4 regions of the Bacillus sp. 01N45 genome follow, and region 1 is predicted to be linked to each of the others. Evidence: riboswitches for the same ligand, from Rfam matches in the RefSeq annotation. Region 1 holds a riboswitch; each other region holds the start of a gene.
What was found. A riboswitch is a leader RNA that binds a small molecule or an ion and turns the genes downstream of it on or off. The one in region 1 is predicted to bind S-adenosylmethionine.

Region 1 (3,542 bases):
GGAATATTTGAATCAGTTCTTTTTTTCATTTCTTTGAAATACCTCATACATATTATTCATGATCGTATCATATAAAACAGCAAGTTTATCCCACGCCCAGCGATTACTATCGACTTCTTTTTCCCCGCAGTCGATAATATCGGTATGGTCGGTAATTTTATACGCTTTTTTAACGATAATAGGAGCAATTTTCGGTATACGTGGGATTTCTTTTAAGATATCTGCGAAGTTTCCAATGTAGACATGACCGATGATTTCGATTGTTAATGATTTATCTGATATATTTAGCACGGTATGAAATTGATTTGTATGTTGTTGTTTTAAATATTGGGCTAACTTAAATGGAGCATGTTTCTTTTTTAATACGCGGCGAAGGCTCTCTGTATTTTCGATATGAAGTGATTTTTCACGAATAAGGACACGAATATCTTCTCCCATAAAAGGCATTGTGTTGTACATAGATGATTCTCCTTAAAAACTTACATATGTTTGCGTTATGCATATGTAAGTCTAGCATGGTTTGTTCTTTATGTGTGCTTACAGTTTTGTAAGGTGATGTAGTAAAGCAGTGCAAAAGTTATTTGCATAAAGTGACGATACTGTGACAAAAATGTAGGCATGTATATTAAGGTAGCGTCTTAAGTGTAAAAAGTAGGATGTTCTCGGTATAATAACAAGTGGAGATAAAAGAAACTATAATGAGTAGTAGCTGTAGATAAAAGGAGAAGAAGAGATGAAGAAGGTTTTGGGTATTGCTGTAATGGGAAGTATGATCCTTCTAGCAGGATGTAATGGAAATAAAGATACGAAAGAACCGAAAGAAAAGGTAGAGCAATCTACTGAGCAAACAGAAGAGATGAAAGAATACCGTGCAGTACATGAAAAATACGATATGAAAATGAATAAAGAAATTAATAAAGCACTACAGTTATTTGAAGTGGCAAAAGAAAAGGGCGGTAAGGAAATAACGAATGCTACATATAAAGAAGATGTGCAAAAGGTAACGACTAGCATGTTAGAAGATATTGATAATATACGTAAAGAAATTCGTGTTCCAAAATCGAAAGAGCAAGAACATGAGGTATACGCTGGTTTCTTGAATGAATCGGAACAAGCAATGAAAAAATTACAGAAGTTAGCTAAAGAAGAAGACTCATCATTGATTCGTGATATAGAAATTAACTTTGCAACAGCATCAACATACTATAAACGTTTTCAAGCAGAAACGAAAAAATAACCTTGCGTACGCGCAAGGTTATTTTTTCTTCTTACCATCTCCGTCTTCATCCCCGGATACTAATACATTTTGTTTTTCGTGAAATTCAGAGATTGTTTGTCTGGTAATATTATCTATCGAATGGAGTATAAAAAGAAGTGATACGTTTCTTTTTAATAAAGAGTTTATCCCGCTATTTGCCGGGCAGTAAGACCCCCACCTCAAAATTCAGTGAAAGCAAAGAAGTTAGGTAGGGGATCCACTGCCCCTAAAAGCCCGATTGGTTCAACTAATAATCAGTGGGGGATGCCCCCCACTGATTAAAGTTTCACTTTATAGACCCCGATGATGACAAGTATAACGATTGTTAATGGTAATCCTATAGTAGCAAGAAGCAAGGGATCCATCTTATAACTTCTTTAATATTATTTCTTTTTATTATAAGAGAAAACTGTAATTTCGATAAAAGGAGCGAAAACTGATTTTTCTAAATATATCCAATTTGATTGACTTTTCATTTTTTCAGAATTATAATTCAAAATATACAATTTGAACCAAATAATAATATAGCAATTTACTTATCCAGAGAGGTAGAGGGACTGGCCCTATGACACCTCAGCAGCGGGTTCTGTAACAGGAACACCGTGCTAATTCCAGCAAGCAAGTCTTGAAAGATAAGTGATGGGCCTTCGTTTATTAAGCCTTGATCTTATTTTTTAAGATCAAGGCTTTTTGTGTTTTAAGAAGCGGAAAAGTAATAGGAACAAATATGTCAATAAAACAAAGTAAATACATTTGTTTAGGGGGTTATTGAAGTGTATGTTATTAAAAAACTATCGGTTATGGTGTTCACGCTATGGGTCATTACAACAGTAACATTTTTGATTATGCATATCATTCCAGGGGATCCATTTTCATCAGATGCGAAAATCTTTCCTGAAGAAGTGATACAAAACATGAGAGCGAAGTATCACCTTGATGAACCGTTATGGAATCAATATGTTGCTTATTTAGATGGCGTAGTTCATTTTGATTTTGGTGAATCTGTTCAATCCACAGGTCAAGGTGTATCAGAAATTATAACGACAGGATTTGGTCCATCAGCGATTATTGGTTTACAAGCACTTGTTATTTCATTATTAGTCGGAATTGCAGCAGGTACATTTGCAGCTCTATATCATAGGAAAGTAATTGATTATAGTGTGAGCTTACTTGCGATTCTCGGTATTTCTATTCCAAGTTTTATTTTAGCACCACTATTTATACAAGTATTTGCTATACAATTTGAACTTTTACCAGTAGCGTCTTGGGGCACATTCGAACATACGGTATTGCCATCCTTCGCATTAGCGTTAGGACCAATCGCGGTTATTACAAGATTTGTTCGCTCTAATATGATTGAAGTTTTGCAGAGTGATTATATTAAGCTAGCGAGAGCGAAAGGCATACCAATTAAGAAAATCATTATAAGACATGCTCTTCGAAATGCGATTGTTCCGGTACTTACATTTGTTGGACCGTTAATGGCTGGACTTTTAACAGGAACTTTCGTTATTGAAAAAATATTTTCCATTCCTGGTCTAGGAAAATATTTTGTAGATAGCATTTTTAACCGGGATTATCCGGTCATTATGGGAACAACGATTTTCTATAGTGCATTATTAATTTCTTGTATTTTCATTACAGATATTATTCACCGTATTGTGGATCCGCGTATTCGTTCTATTACGTAAGGAGGGGGGCATTTAAATGGGAGCTTATGAAATCAATAAACAGTTATTAACGAATGAGGAGAAAAAAGAATTAACGATAAATAAAGATCAGCAAACGATTAGTCGAAAGAAGGAAGTGTTTCGCAAGTTTATATCAAACCCTATAGCAGTTTTAGGGGCAGTGACGTTATTACTAATTATTATTTTCTCACTGGTTGGCGAAAGTTTAACGGCATTTACTGCGAGTGAACAAGTAAAAGAAGCAACAAACCTCCCACCTAGTAGTGAGCATTGGTTCGGAACAGATGATTTAGGAAGGGACATATGGGCGCGCACCTGGGCTGGAGGGAAAATTTCACTAACAGTTGGATTAGTGGCAGCGGCTCTTGATATAGGAATAGGTGTACTAATCGGGGGCTTTAGTGGATATGTGAGAGGACGTAGTCGCCTTGGAACGTTAATTGATGAGTGGATTGTACGAGGGATTGAAGTGTTATACGGTATCCCATATTTATTAATTGTTATTTTATTATTAATCGTTATGAAACCAGGGCTTTTTACAATTATTATTGCCCTTGCATTAACAGGATGGATTGGCATGGCACGTCTCGTTA
Region 2 (3,542 bases), on a different contig from region 1:
TTTTCTCTCACATATTTAACAAGATGTTCTGTAATTTCATATTTTAGAAATGGTGTAATAAGATAAATGCCGTTAAAATATTTCATCGCCGCATCGATCAATTCTTGTGAAATGCGAATCCCTTCTTCAATTGCTGCCTCTTTCGTTTCATGTCCATCCATTCTCTCCCTTATTTCTTCAGGTAGAGTAATACCCGGTACCTCAAAATGAAGGAAATCTGCATTCCTTTTACTTATTAATGGCATAATCCCAATAAAAATAGGTTGTTCCAAATGCTTTGTCGCTTCATACACTTCTTCAATTAACGCGATATCATAAATTGGCTGAGTTAAGAAATATTCCGCTCCAGCATCTATTTTCCGTTCCATTCGCTTAACCGCTGCTTTTAAATGTCTTACATGCGGATTAAACGCACCTCCCACTGAAAACCTTGTTGCTGGACCAATTGATTTCCCTAAAATCGAGCGCCCGTCGTTCATTTCTTTAATCATTTTAATGAGCTCAATAGAGGACAAATCATATACAGAAGTGGCACCTGGAAAATCACCAACGCGTGCTGGATCCCCAGTTAAAGCTAACACCTCTTCCATACCTAACGCTGATAGGCCTAGTAAATGAGATTGTAGTCCGATGACGTTATGGTCTCTACACGTTAAGTGCGTCAATACCGGAATATCGTGCTTCGTTAATAATGCCCCCATTGCCATATTCGAGATGCGAGGCGATGCTAATGAATTATCTGCTAGAGTAATAGCATCTGCCCCAGCTCTTTTCAATGCTCTTGCGCCTTCAAAAAATCGCTGCGTATCTAACGTTTTCGGTGGATCTAATTCCACTACTACTGTCGTTTGTTTTTTTGCTTTCTCTGCTAATGTGACATGAGCTTTTGAACGTTTCTCGTGTGTATGAACTACTTTCGGTCTTTGAATCGTATCCTTTTCTATTACAGGTGTAACATTTGCAATTGCACGTTTCATACTTTCAATATGTTCTGGAGTCGTGCCACAACAACCACCTAATAACCGAATACCTTGCTCAATAAATTTCGGTGTCATCGCTTCGAAATAAGCTGGACTTCCCTCATATACGTAACGTCCCTCCACATAATTTGGGAGACCTGCATTCGGATATGCTGACAAGTAGCCATTTTGCGGAATCGATATCATTTTAAAAGCTTCCGTCATGTGAAGTGGCCCTAGTTGACAGTTCAATCCAACGACATTTGCACCGTAATCTAAAAGCTGTTTTAATATTTCATTTACATCATTTCCATTTTGAGTTGTACCTGCCTCATGCAATGCTAATTGAGCTACAATTGGAATATTCGTTTGTTTTCGTAACACCTGAACAGCATGAAGTAATTCAAACTCATCATAGAAAGTTTCTAATAGCAGTCCATCAACCTGTTCTTCTAGTAATGCACTTGCCTGTTCCAGTAACATAAATTCTCTTTCCATATCAGTTGTCGTAACAGCTCCGATATGTTTCATACCACCAATTGTTCCTAAAATTGCATTTCTGTCTGTAACAGATGCTTTCGCCAGTTTTACTGCGGCTCTATTAATTTCAGTAACTTGATTTTCTAAACCATAAATACGTAATTTCGCTTCATTTGCTCCGTACGTATTTGTTTGAATCACATCAGCCCCAGCAGCTACATATTGCTTATGAATCGATATAATTAAATCTGGATCAGATATATTCAATTCTTCAAAACTACTTTGCAAACCATGTGAATGTAATAACGTCCCAACCGCACCATCACCTATTACAATTCCTTTTGATAATAAATCTAGTAATTTCACAAATCTCCCTCATTTCTATCAATATAAAAACCCCCTCTTCACTTTGAAGAGGGGGACATAATTGTTCCTCCTCTTATTATGCAAAACATTCGTTTTGCAGGTATTAGCACCGTTTCAAACATTTCGTTTGAAGGTTGCTGGGTTTCACAGGGCCTTTCCCTCCACCGCTCTCAATAAGAGTTTGTCTTTATTATTTTATTTATGTAGCTAAAAGGAAATACGTTCCCCTTTTAACAATGTTTGTTAATTTTTTAATAAATTTAGCATGCACAAATGCAAAAGTCAATGACACTTGCGGAAAAATAAAAATTATTTAAAATAAAGTTGCAATTCAATTATCTTTTGTTGTAAAGTTAAAAACATAATAAAAATTTCATACGAACATTCTTATCTAGAGAGGTAGAGGGACTGGCCCTATGACGCCTCAGCAACCATTAACATTTGTTAATAAGGTGCTAATTCCAGCAAATTGTGAAAGATTTGACAGATGAGAAGAAGACTCTATTCAAACCGAAAGCCTTCTTCTTTAGAAGGCTTTTTTTATTTTACCCCGATTGGTGAGAGCTAATAATCAGTGGGGGATGCCCCCCTCACTGATTAAAGTTTCACTTTACATTCACTTAATTGTTAATTTAAAAAGGAGGAATTTTCACATGTCAACTATTGAAACAAAACTAGCACAAATCGGAAACCGGAGCGAAACTACAACAGGAACTGTTAACCCACCTGTTTATTTTTCAACTGCTTATCGTCATGAAGGAATTGGTAACTCTACTGGCTTTGACTATTCACGAACTGGCAATCCAACTCGTGGTCTTTTAGAGCAGGCAATCGCAGACTTAGAATATGGTGAACAAGGTTATGCCTGTAGTTCAGGGATGGCAGCTGTTCTCCTCGTCCTCTCCCTATTCCGTTCTGGAGACGAACTTATTGTATCCGAAGATTTATACGGGGGCACTTATCGATTATTTTCTGAGCACGAAAAAAAGTGGAATGTTCGATGTAGATACGTAAATACACAATCTATTAAACAAATTGAGCAAGCTATCACAACTGAAACGAAAGCTATTTTCATAGAAACTCCAACTAATCCGTTAATGCAAGTTACTGATATTGCCGCTGTCGCAACTGTAGCGAAAAGACACGGACTACTTCTTATTGTAGACAACACATTCTATACGCCTTATATACAGCAGCCATTAACAGAAGGTGCCAACATTGTACTTCATAGCGCAACGAAATATTTAGGGGGACATAACGATGTCCTAAGCGGACTTGTCGTTGCAAAAGGAAAGGAACTTTGTGAGGAAATCGCTCATTATCATAATGCCTCTGGTGCGGTCTTAAGTCCATTTGACTCATGGCTATTAATTCGTGGTATGAAAACGTTAGCGCTTCGCATGAGACAACATGAAGAAAATGCAAAAGCAGTTGTTGCTTATTTAAATGATGAAGACGGGGTGACAGATGTATTTTATCCTGGAAGAGGTGGCATGATCTCATTTCGTCTGAAAGATGAAACATGGATTAATCCATTCTTACAATCTTTATCCTTAATTACATTTGCTGAAAGTCTTGGTGGTGTTGAAAGTTTAATGACGTATCCAGCAACGCAAACACACGCTGATATTCCTGAAGAAATCAGAACAGCAAACGGTGTATGTAATCGTCTTCTGCGATTTTCCGTTGGCATTGAAAATAGTAACGATTTAATTCAAGACTTAAAGCAAGCCATTA
Region 3 (3,542 bases), on a different contig from region 1:
AGTAAAGTTAGGAGAGAAAGAGTTTTATGGCTGTTTAATGCCACATGAGGAAGTTTTAATTTTAGGAAAAAACTTCAATATGGAAGTGGGTTTTCTTTACCGAATTAATGAGTATACGACTAATGTAATTAGACAGAACTTAGATCAAGTAGAAGATTTATGGAGTTGGAATCGTAAAGTATTTAATCCAGCCGAAGAAGAGATTGCCGGCGAGGATCTAGTAGGTGTATTACTCGTTTATGAAAATAGTGAGACATATATGTATAACGTGATGAATAGCAGTCAAGTTTTTCATAAATATAAAACGAATGCGACTTACTTCCAAGTAGGATGCGGAATTTATGCTGGCTTGTGTAGTTTACTGTTCGATAACTTTAAACAAGGTGCCTATTATGTAGAGGAATTATTATTAAATACAGAGAGTAAGTACGGAGAATATTTGAATTTATATATGAAGGATTTTGTAGTGGGCGGAAATGACTTTACGGATGGATTGCTACATGATCGGGTAAGATGGATATAAGTTGTGACGAAAAGGAAGGGGAAATCTCCTTCCTTTTCGTATGATAAGGTTACATCTTACCCTGAAAGCAATTTCATACTTATAATTTAAGGAGATAATATGTAGAGCTTTTGTATTGAGTATGAGGAGTATTTATATGAACAAATTTAAAAGCTTGATATATGAGGAAAGAGAAGCTTTTAAATTATTTAAAAAAATTAACGGATTTGTTAGAGAAAATCGGTAAAGCTTTTTACAAAACAAAGGAGAATGGTACGGGACTTGGGTTAATGATTACATATAAAATCATTGAGGAACATCAAGGAAGTATCGCGATTCAAAGTAGCATGGGAATAGGAACGAAAGAGGAAATTTTTTTACCGACAGCATAATGTGCTAGAGAAAAAAATTTCAGAAAAGTGTTCTTGTTGTGTAAATATAAACATTTTATAAAATGTTTCAAGAAGGGTTTTTTTTATAAAATACTTCGTTTATAATGGAGGAAAATATCGACATGAGATTTGTTATTCATGTAACGGTTCGGTAGTGTTAGAGAAAGAAGGGGTGCACGCGCATCCTTTTTTCTATGCAGATATTATGAAAGAGGTGGTATGATGGAATTAACATTAAATTCGACTGTATGTTTACACACGATTCAATTTCGAAAAGAGCAAAAGAATTATATTGTAAAAGATACAATTACAGGAGAAAAATATGAAATGCCGCCACTTTGGATTGATGCATTGGCAATGATGCGTGACGGTTTTTTATTGGGGGAAATTGAGGAGAAATTAAAAGAAGAGTATCCAGACGAAGAAATAAATATGTTAGCATTTACGAGGCAACTGTTAGAGCTAGAGCTTGTCGGAATGGTAGATGGCGAAGAAATAGCTTGTACAAAGAAGAAAGAGAAAGATTATTTAGCTTGGTTACGTCCTCGTGTTGAGCAATTCTTTCTTAGTTTAAATAAAAAAAATAGAAGCAAAGGTCAATGATGATCTTTGCTTTTTTGTATAGTTTGTTTAAAAAATTACAGCGAATGCCCTTGCGAAAGCACCGTCGCTATCTTTAATTTTTAAAGGTGCCGCTGAGAAAAAGAAACGTTTCGTGTTAATTGCATCTAAGTTTGTTAAGTTTTCGATTAAATAAATATTATTCCCAAGTAGTATGTGATGGATTGGCGATGTTTCTGTCGTTACCTCATCAGGAGAGATGAAATCTAAACCGACAGATTTTACTTTTAATTGAACTAGTTCTTCAGCTAATTCTTCAGAAAGATAAAAAGCTTCTTTCTCATATGCTTCTGTATTCCATTTCGTAGATAGATTGGAATGGAAAATGACAATATCACCTTCTTTTATGTCAGCGTTGTGTAATACTTCTTTAGGTAGTTTTCGTTCTTGTACATGAGTTACATCAATAAGAACAGCTTCGCCTACAAATTGATCTAGGGGTAATTGATCAATAGTCGTTGCGCCTGAAATGAAATGAGCAGGAGCATCACAATGCGTGCCAACATGAACGACAGAATGAAAATCTGTAACTTGATAGCCTGTCTCTTCAACGCTTGTAATGGCTCCTAAATTGATTTTTGGTGTTCCAGGGAATTGGGACATATTGTTTTCAAATGTTTGTGATAGGTCAATTACTTTCATTTTAAATACCTCCAATATATGTTTTGAAATAAAAAAACTCACCTTTCATAATCAAGAAAGATGAGTTTTGTACACAATAGTTACGTTTTATCTTTCAAAATGCAATGCATTTTGCAGGAATTAGCACCTATTCAGTTTGTATAAACTGAGGTTGCTGGGCGTCAAAGGGCCGGTCCCTCTGCCTCTCTTGATAAAGACATATTAAGTTTTCGTTTCTGAATATTCACTACTTTTAAATTGTAATTCATTTCCTTTTTTCGTGCAATACAAAATAGGTATTCACCCAAATAAAGTTGCTCGCATATTGTAGCTTATGTAAATAGAATGCTGCGAAGGAGTGAGTGCAGTGACAGGGAATGTATTGAATTATTACGCTGGTGGAAATACAGCTAGAGGATTTCATAATTTATACGATGAGAATTTAAAAGGGCTAAACAGGTTATTTATTTTAAAGGGTGGTCCTGGAACCGGGAAATCTTCTTTAATCAAAGCAATAGGTCGCGAGTGGGTTGAAAAAGGATATGATATTGAATTTTTACACTGTTCTTCTGATAATAAATCGGTTGATGGTGTAATTATCCCGAAGTTAAAAGTAGGAATTGTTGATGGAACATCACCGCATGTTATTGAGCCGAAAATGCCAGGAGTTGTCGAAGAGTATATTAATTTAGGGGTTGCTTGGGACTCAGATAAATTAAGAAAGCAGAAGGTGGAAATTGAACGATTTGTTTCAGAAGCAAGCAAGGCTTTTCAAACTGCTTACGCTTGTTTTAACGAGGCACTAGTTATACATGACGAGTGGGAGAAAATATATATTAATAATATTGATTTTAATAAAGCAAATGAACTAACCGATCAGCTGATTCAGAAGTTATTTACAGATAAAGGCGGGAAACAATCGCTTGTGAAACATCGGTTTTTAGGGGCAGCTACACCGAAAGGAGCAGTTGATTTTGTTCCTAATTTAACAGAGGGATTACCACATCGTTATTTTATAAAAGGACGCCCAGGATCTGGGAAATCAACAATGCTTAAAAAATTAGCTAAGGCAGCAGAAGAAAAAGGATTTGAAGTTGAAGTATATCATTGTGGATTTGATCCAAATAGTCTTGATATGGTTATCGTAAGAGAATTAGGGTTTGCAATTTTTGATAGCACCGCACCACATGAATATTTTCCGAGCCGCGAAGGTGATGAAATTATAGATATGTATGCCTTGATTGTGACACCAGGGACAGATGAGAAGTATGCGACAGAAATTCGTGACGTGTCGATTCAATATAAAGCAAAAATGAATGAGGCGATGTCTTTCTTAGCGAAAGCGAAATCAGTTCGTGATAAATTAGAACGAATATATATTGCTGCTATGGATTTTTCAAAAGTAG
Region 4 (3,542 bases), on a different contig from region 1:
ATAGCAATTTTCAATGCCCGGATATCTTGTGTTTCTGCTCGCTCCTTCGTCATTACAAAAATATTTTCCTTCTGCAACACTTTGCGAGCTGGTAAATCTCTATCAATTATGATCGGCATGTTCTTTGCCTCCGACTAGCGCTGCTTCTAAATCTGCAATAATATCAGAAACATCTTCTATACCAACCGATAAACGAATTAAATCTGATGTAACGCCAGCTAGACGCTGATCTTCAGCACTTAATTGTCTATGCGTTGTGCTAGCAGGATGTATAACACAAGTTCGTGCATCCGCTACATGCGTTACGAGAGTTGCTAGTTTTACATTTGCGATAAATTCTTTCGCTGCTTCTAATCCGCCCTTAATGCCGAATGTTAAAACACCACTAGCACCTTTTTTCAAATACGTTTGTGCTAACGAGTAATTTTCATTGCTATCTAATCCCGGATAATTCACCCATTCAATACGTTCATGGTTAGCAAGCCACTTAGCAACTGCGAGAGCATTTTCACTATGACGCTCCATTCTTAAATGTAGCGTTTCTAAGCCGATATTGCTAATATACGCATTGAATGGGCTCATACAGTTTCCATAGTCTCTTAATAATTGAACACGTGCCTTCACAATATACGCTGCTGCACCAAAATTTTGAACGTAACTTACGCCGTGATAACTTGGATCCGGTTCAACAAGTTCAGGATATTTCCCATTTGTCCAATCAAAGTTCCCTCCGTCAATGACAATGCCGCCTAAAGAGCTTGCATGACCATCAATATATTTCGTCGTAGAATGAACGATAATATTTGCTCCGTGCTCAAATGCTTGGCATAAATAAGGAGTTGCTAATGTATTATCCACGATAAAAGGTACTTCTAACTCTTTCGCTGCATCTGAAAATTCTTTGAAATTTAAAACGTTCATCGCTGGATTTCCTAACGACTCTGCATAAACAAGTTTCGTCTTATCATTAGCAAGGGCCACAATTTCATCAGCACTTAAATTCGGATTAAAGAACGTAACGTCAATACCAAGCTTACGCAAACTCACTCCAAATAAATTAAACGTTCCGCCATAAACTGTGGAAGAACAAAGCAAGTGGTCTCCGCTACTACAAATATTTAAAACAGCAAGCATAATAGCAGCCTGCCCAGAAGCCGTTGCAACAGCTCCTACACCACCCTCTAAATCCGCTAACTTTTGCTCAAATGCAGCTAAAGTAGGATTTCCAATACGCGTATATATATATCCTTCTGCCTCTAAATTAAATAGCGCTGCTAAATCATCTGAAGTATCGTATTTATACGTTGTACTTTGATAAAGTGGCAAAACACGCGGTTCACCATTCTTTGGTGTATAGCCACCTTGCACACAAATTGTTCCTTTTCCCCATGATTCTCCCATCTCTCATTCTCCTTTCTTTTATACAAAATAAAAAACTGCTCCTTTCCTGAAAACAAGAAAGGAGCAGTTTGAAAACACGCTCTAAAGGCTCTTTCTTATCTTTCAGGATTATTACCTGCAGGATTTGGCACAATTCCGTTATACGGCTGTTGCCAAGGTTTCATCGGGCCTGTCCCTCCACCTTTTCTTGATAAGACTATGCAATTACCGTTGATTTTATAGCAATAATTTCCTAATGTCAAACAGTTTTTCTGAATGTTCTAAATTAAATACAAAGAATTTGACATGCATAACAAAAGAAATATATTCCATATCCATTTGAAAAAGACCTTTTAAAACCCACGATTACTATATAAAATTAAGTAAGTAGTTTAACTGTATACATTTCAAATTCTCACGAGACCTCAATATATTGAATAAGCCCACCTCTCAAAAAGATACTATACATATTCCTTTCACAGTAGCATATTTAATCCTTTCGACATTAAAACTTACATAACGGAGGTATAACATGACAAACACAAAGGACATGCACTATATACTCGTCCTATACGGCATTCTTTTAGGCTCTATAGTAGGAGCTACAGTCTGGCTATTTTTAGTTACAATAAATATCGGCATTCACTTTATTTGGGGATACTTACCTACTATTTTCTCTTCTCCCCCGTATTACACTATTTGTGTAACAACTATCGGTGGTATTCTCGTTGGTTTAACCCAAAAATACTTCGGCATATATCCACGTCTTATGCCGGAAGTGATGGGTGAATATAAAAAAACTGGTAGAATTGAATACCGTTTTGTACATAAAGCTACTTTAACTGCGATTATCGTTTTAATATTTGGAGCTAGCTTAGGTCCCGAAGCAGCACTTGTTGGAATTATCGGTGGACTTTGTACATGGGTAGGGGATCGCTTTACATTTGCCTTAAAAGGAATGAATGAACTAACAGAGGTTGGAATTGGCGCTACTTTAAGTGTAATTTTTAACGCGCCATTATTCGGTTATTTAGCTCCAAATGAAAATGAGGGTGAGCAAATTAACGAATTTTCTAAAGGAAAAAAAGCAATTGTATATTTAGCTACCACTTTCGCTGGCTTTTCCGTTTATTTATTACTTAGTAAATTCGATAATCGCGGATCCTTTATCGTTGATTTTGGGGAAGGTTCCCTTTCTCTTAATGAATGGATCGCCTTTCTACCACTTGCTAGTATTGGTGCTATAGTTGGTTTCTTTTATTTCAAATTTGAATTCACATTAGAGAAATTAATCCATCCCTTCAGGGAATACAAACTATCACTTGGAATTATCGGTGGTATTTTATTAGGAATTACAGGAACTTTTCTCCCGTACACGTTATTCTCAGGAGAACATCAATTAAAAGATTTAGTCGTTGAATGGAGTCATTTATCTTTCTGGGTACTACTTCTTTCAGGTGTTTTAAAATTATGTATTACTGCCGTTTGTTTAAATACAGGTTGGCGCGGTGGACATATTTTCCCAATTATATTTGCTGGATCTAGTATCGGATATGCTATAGCTTCCATTATCCCGATAGATCCAATCGCTTCGGTAGCCATCGTCACGACAGCAATTTCAAGCTATGCATTAAGAAAACCAATTGCTATAACATTACTATTACTCATGTTTTTCCCGCTCAATTTACTATTACCGATGCTTGGAGCGGCAGCGATTGGTAATGCATTTCCACTTCCTAAAAATAACGAAGCTGCAAACGAATAAAAATAGGCAGTAGGGACAAAAGTTCCACTGCCTATTTTTATTACACACGTTGCTTCAATAACGCGTATAACTCTTCAAAATTTTGTACTTCATATGTTGGCACAATCTCGCTATTATTTGATTTCTTTTCTGGATTAAACCAACAAGTATCAATTCCCGCTACATATCCACCTTTCATATCAGCACTTAACGAATCCCCAATAATGAGCCCTTCTTCAGGGGAAAAATTAGGAATTCGTTCAAAAACATAATCAAAATACTCTTTCATCGGCTTTTGGAATCCCGTATCTTCAGAAACGAAAATATCTTTAAACAAGGCATGTAATCCTGCATTACGTAAACGTTTATCTTGCGTCTTAGAAATACCGTTTGTCACTATATATAAATCGTACTCACT

Region 2: another riboswitch for S-adenosylmethionine. It lies ahead of AC1DMU_RS02800 (bifunctional homocysteine S-methyltransferase/methylenetetrahydrofolate reductase); the one in region 1 lies ahead of AC1DMU_RS26295 (ABC transporter permease).
Region 3: another riboswitch for S-adenosylmethionine. It lies ahead of AC1DMU_RS20535 (cyclase family protein); the one in region 1 lies ahead of AC1DMU_RS26295 (ABC transporter permease).
Region 4: another riboswitch for S-adenosylmethionine. It lies ahead of AC1DMU_RS15685 (bifunctional O-acetylhomoserine aminocarboxypropyltransferase/cysteine synthase); the one in region 1 lies ahead of AC1DMU_RS26295 (ABC transporter permease).

The regions. Positions count from the first base shown of each region.
Region 1 is NZ_JBFTQW010000016.1:27,068-30,609, forward strand. Features, by position in the region: gene AC1DMU_RS26275 (hypothetical protein) at 13-459, opposite strand; gene AC1DMU_RS26280 (hypothetical protein) at 734-1,237, shown strand; partial or broken gene AC1DMU_RS26285 (DUF3951 domain-containing protein) at 1,256-1,394, opposite strand; partial or broken gene AC1DMU_RS26290 (DUF3951 domain-containing protein) at 1,546-1,623, opposite strand; SAM riboswitch class I at 1,792-1,897, shown strand; gene AC1DMU_RS26295 (ABC transporter permease) at 2,032-2,949, shown strand; gene AC1DMU_RS26300 (ABC transporter permease) at 2,966-3,542, shown strand, end outside.
Region 2 is NZ_JBFTQW010000001.1:527,217-530,758, forward strand. Features, by position in the region: gene AC1DMU_RS02800 (bifunctional homocysteine S-methyltransferase/methylenetetrahydrofolate reductase) at 1-1,805, opposite strand, end outside; SAM riboswitch class I at 1,876-1,985, opposite strand; SAM riboswitch class I at 2,190-2,299, shown strand; gene metI (cystathionine gamma-synthase/O-acetylhomoserine thiolyase) at 2,459-3,542, shown strand, end outside.
Region 3 is NZ_JBFTQW010000009.1:75,932-79,473, forward strand. Features, by position in the region: gene AC1DMU_RS20520 (S-adenosylmethionine decarboxylase related protein) at 1-523, shown strand, start outside; partial or broken gene AC1DMU_RS20525 (ATP-binding protein) at 733-894, shown strand; gene AC1DMU_RS20530 (hypothetical protein) at 1,117-1,497, shown strand; gene AC1DMU_RS20535 (cyclase family protein) at 1,525-2,157, opposite strand; SAM riboswitch class I at 2,242-2,354, opposite strand; gene AC1DMU_RS20540 (PRK06851 family protein) at 2,504-3,542, shown strand, end outside.
Region 4 is NZ_JBFTQW010000006.1:94,089-97,630, reverse strand. Features, by position in the region: gene metA (homoserine O-acetyltransferase MetA) at 1-119, opposite strand, end outside; gene AC1DMU_RS15685 (bifunctional O-acetylhomoserine aminocarboxypropyltransferase/cysteine synthase) at 103-1,401, opposite strand; SAM riboswitch class I at 1,494-1,598, opposite strand; gene AC1DMU_RS15680 (chloride channel protein) at 1,913-3,145, shown strand; gene AC1DMU_RS15675 (YjjG family noncanonical pyrimidine nucleotidase) at 3,186-3,542, opposite strand, start outside.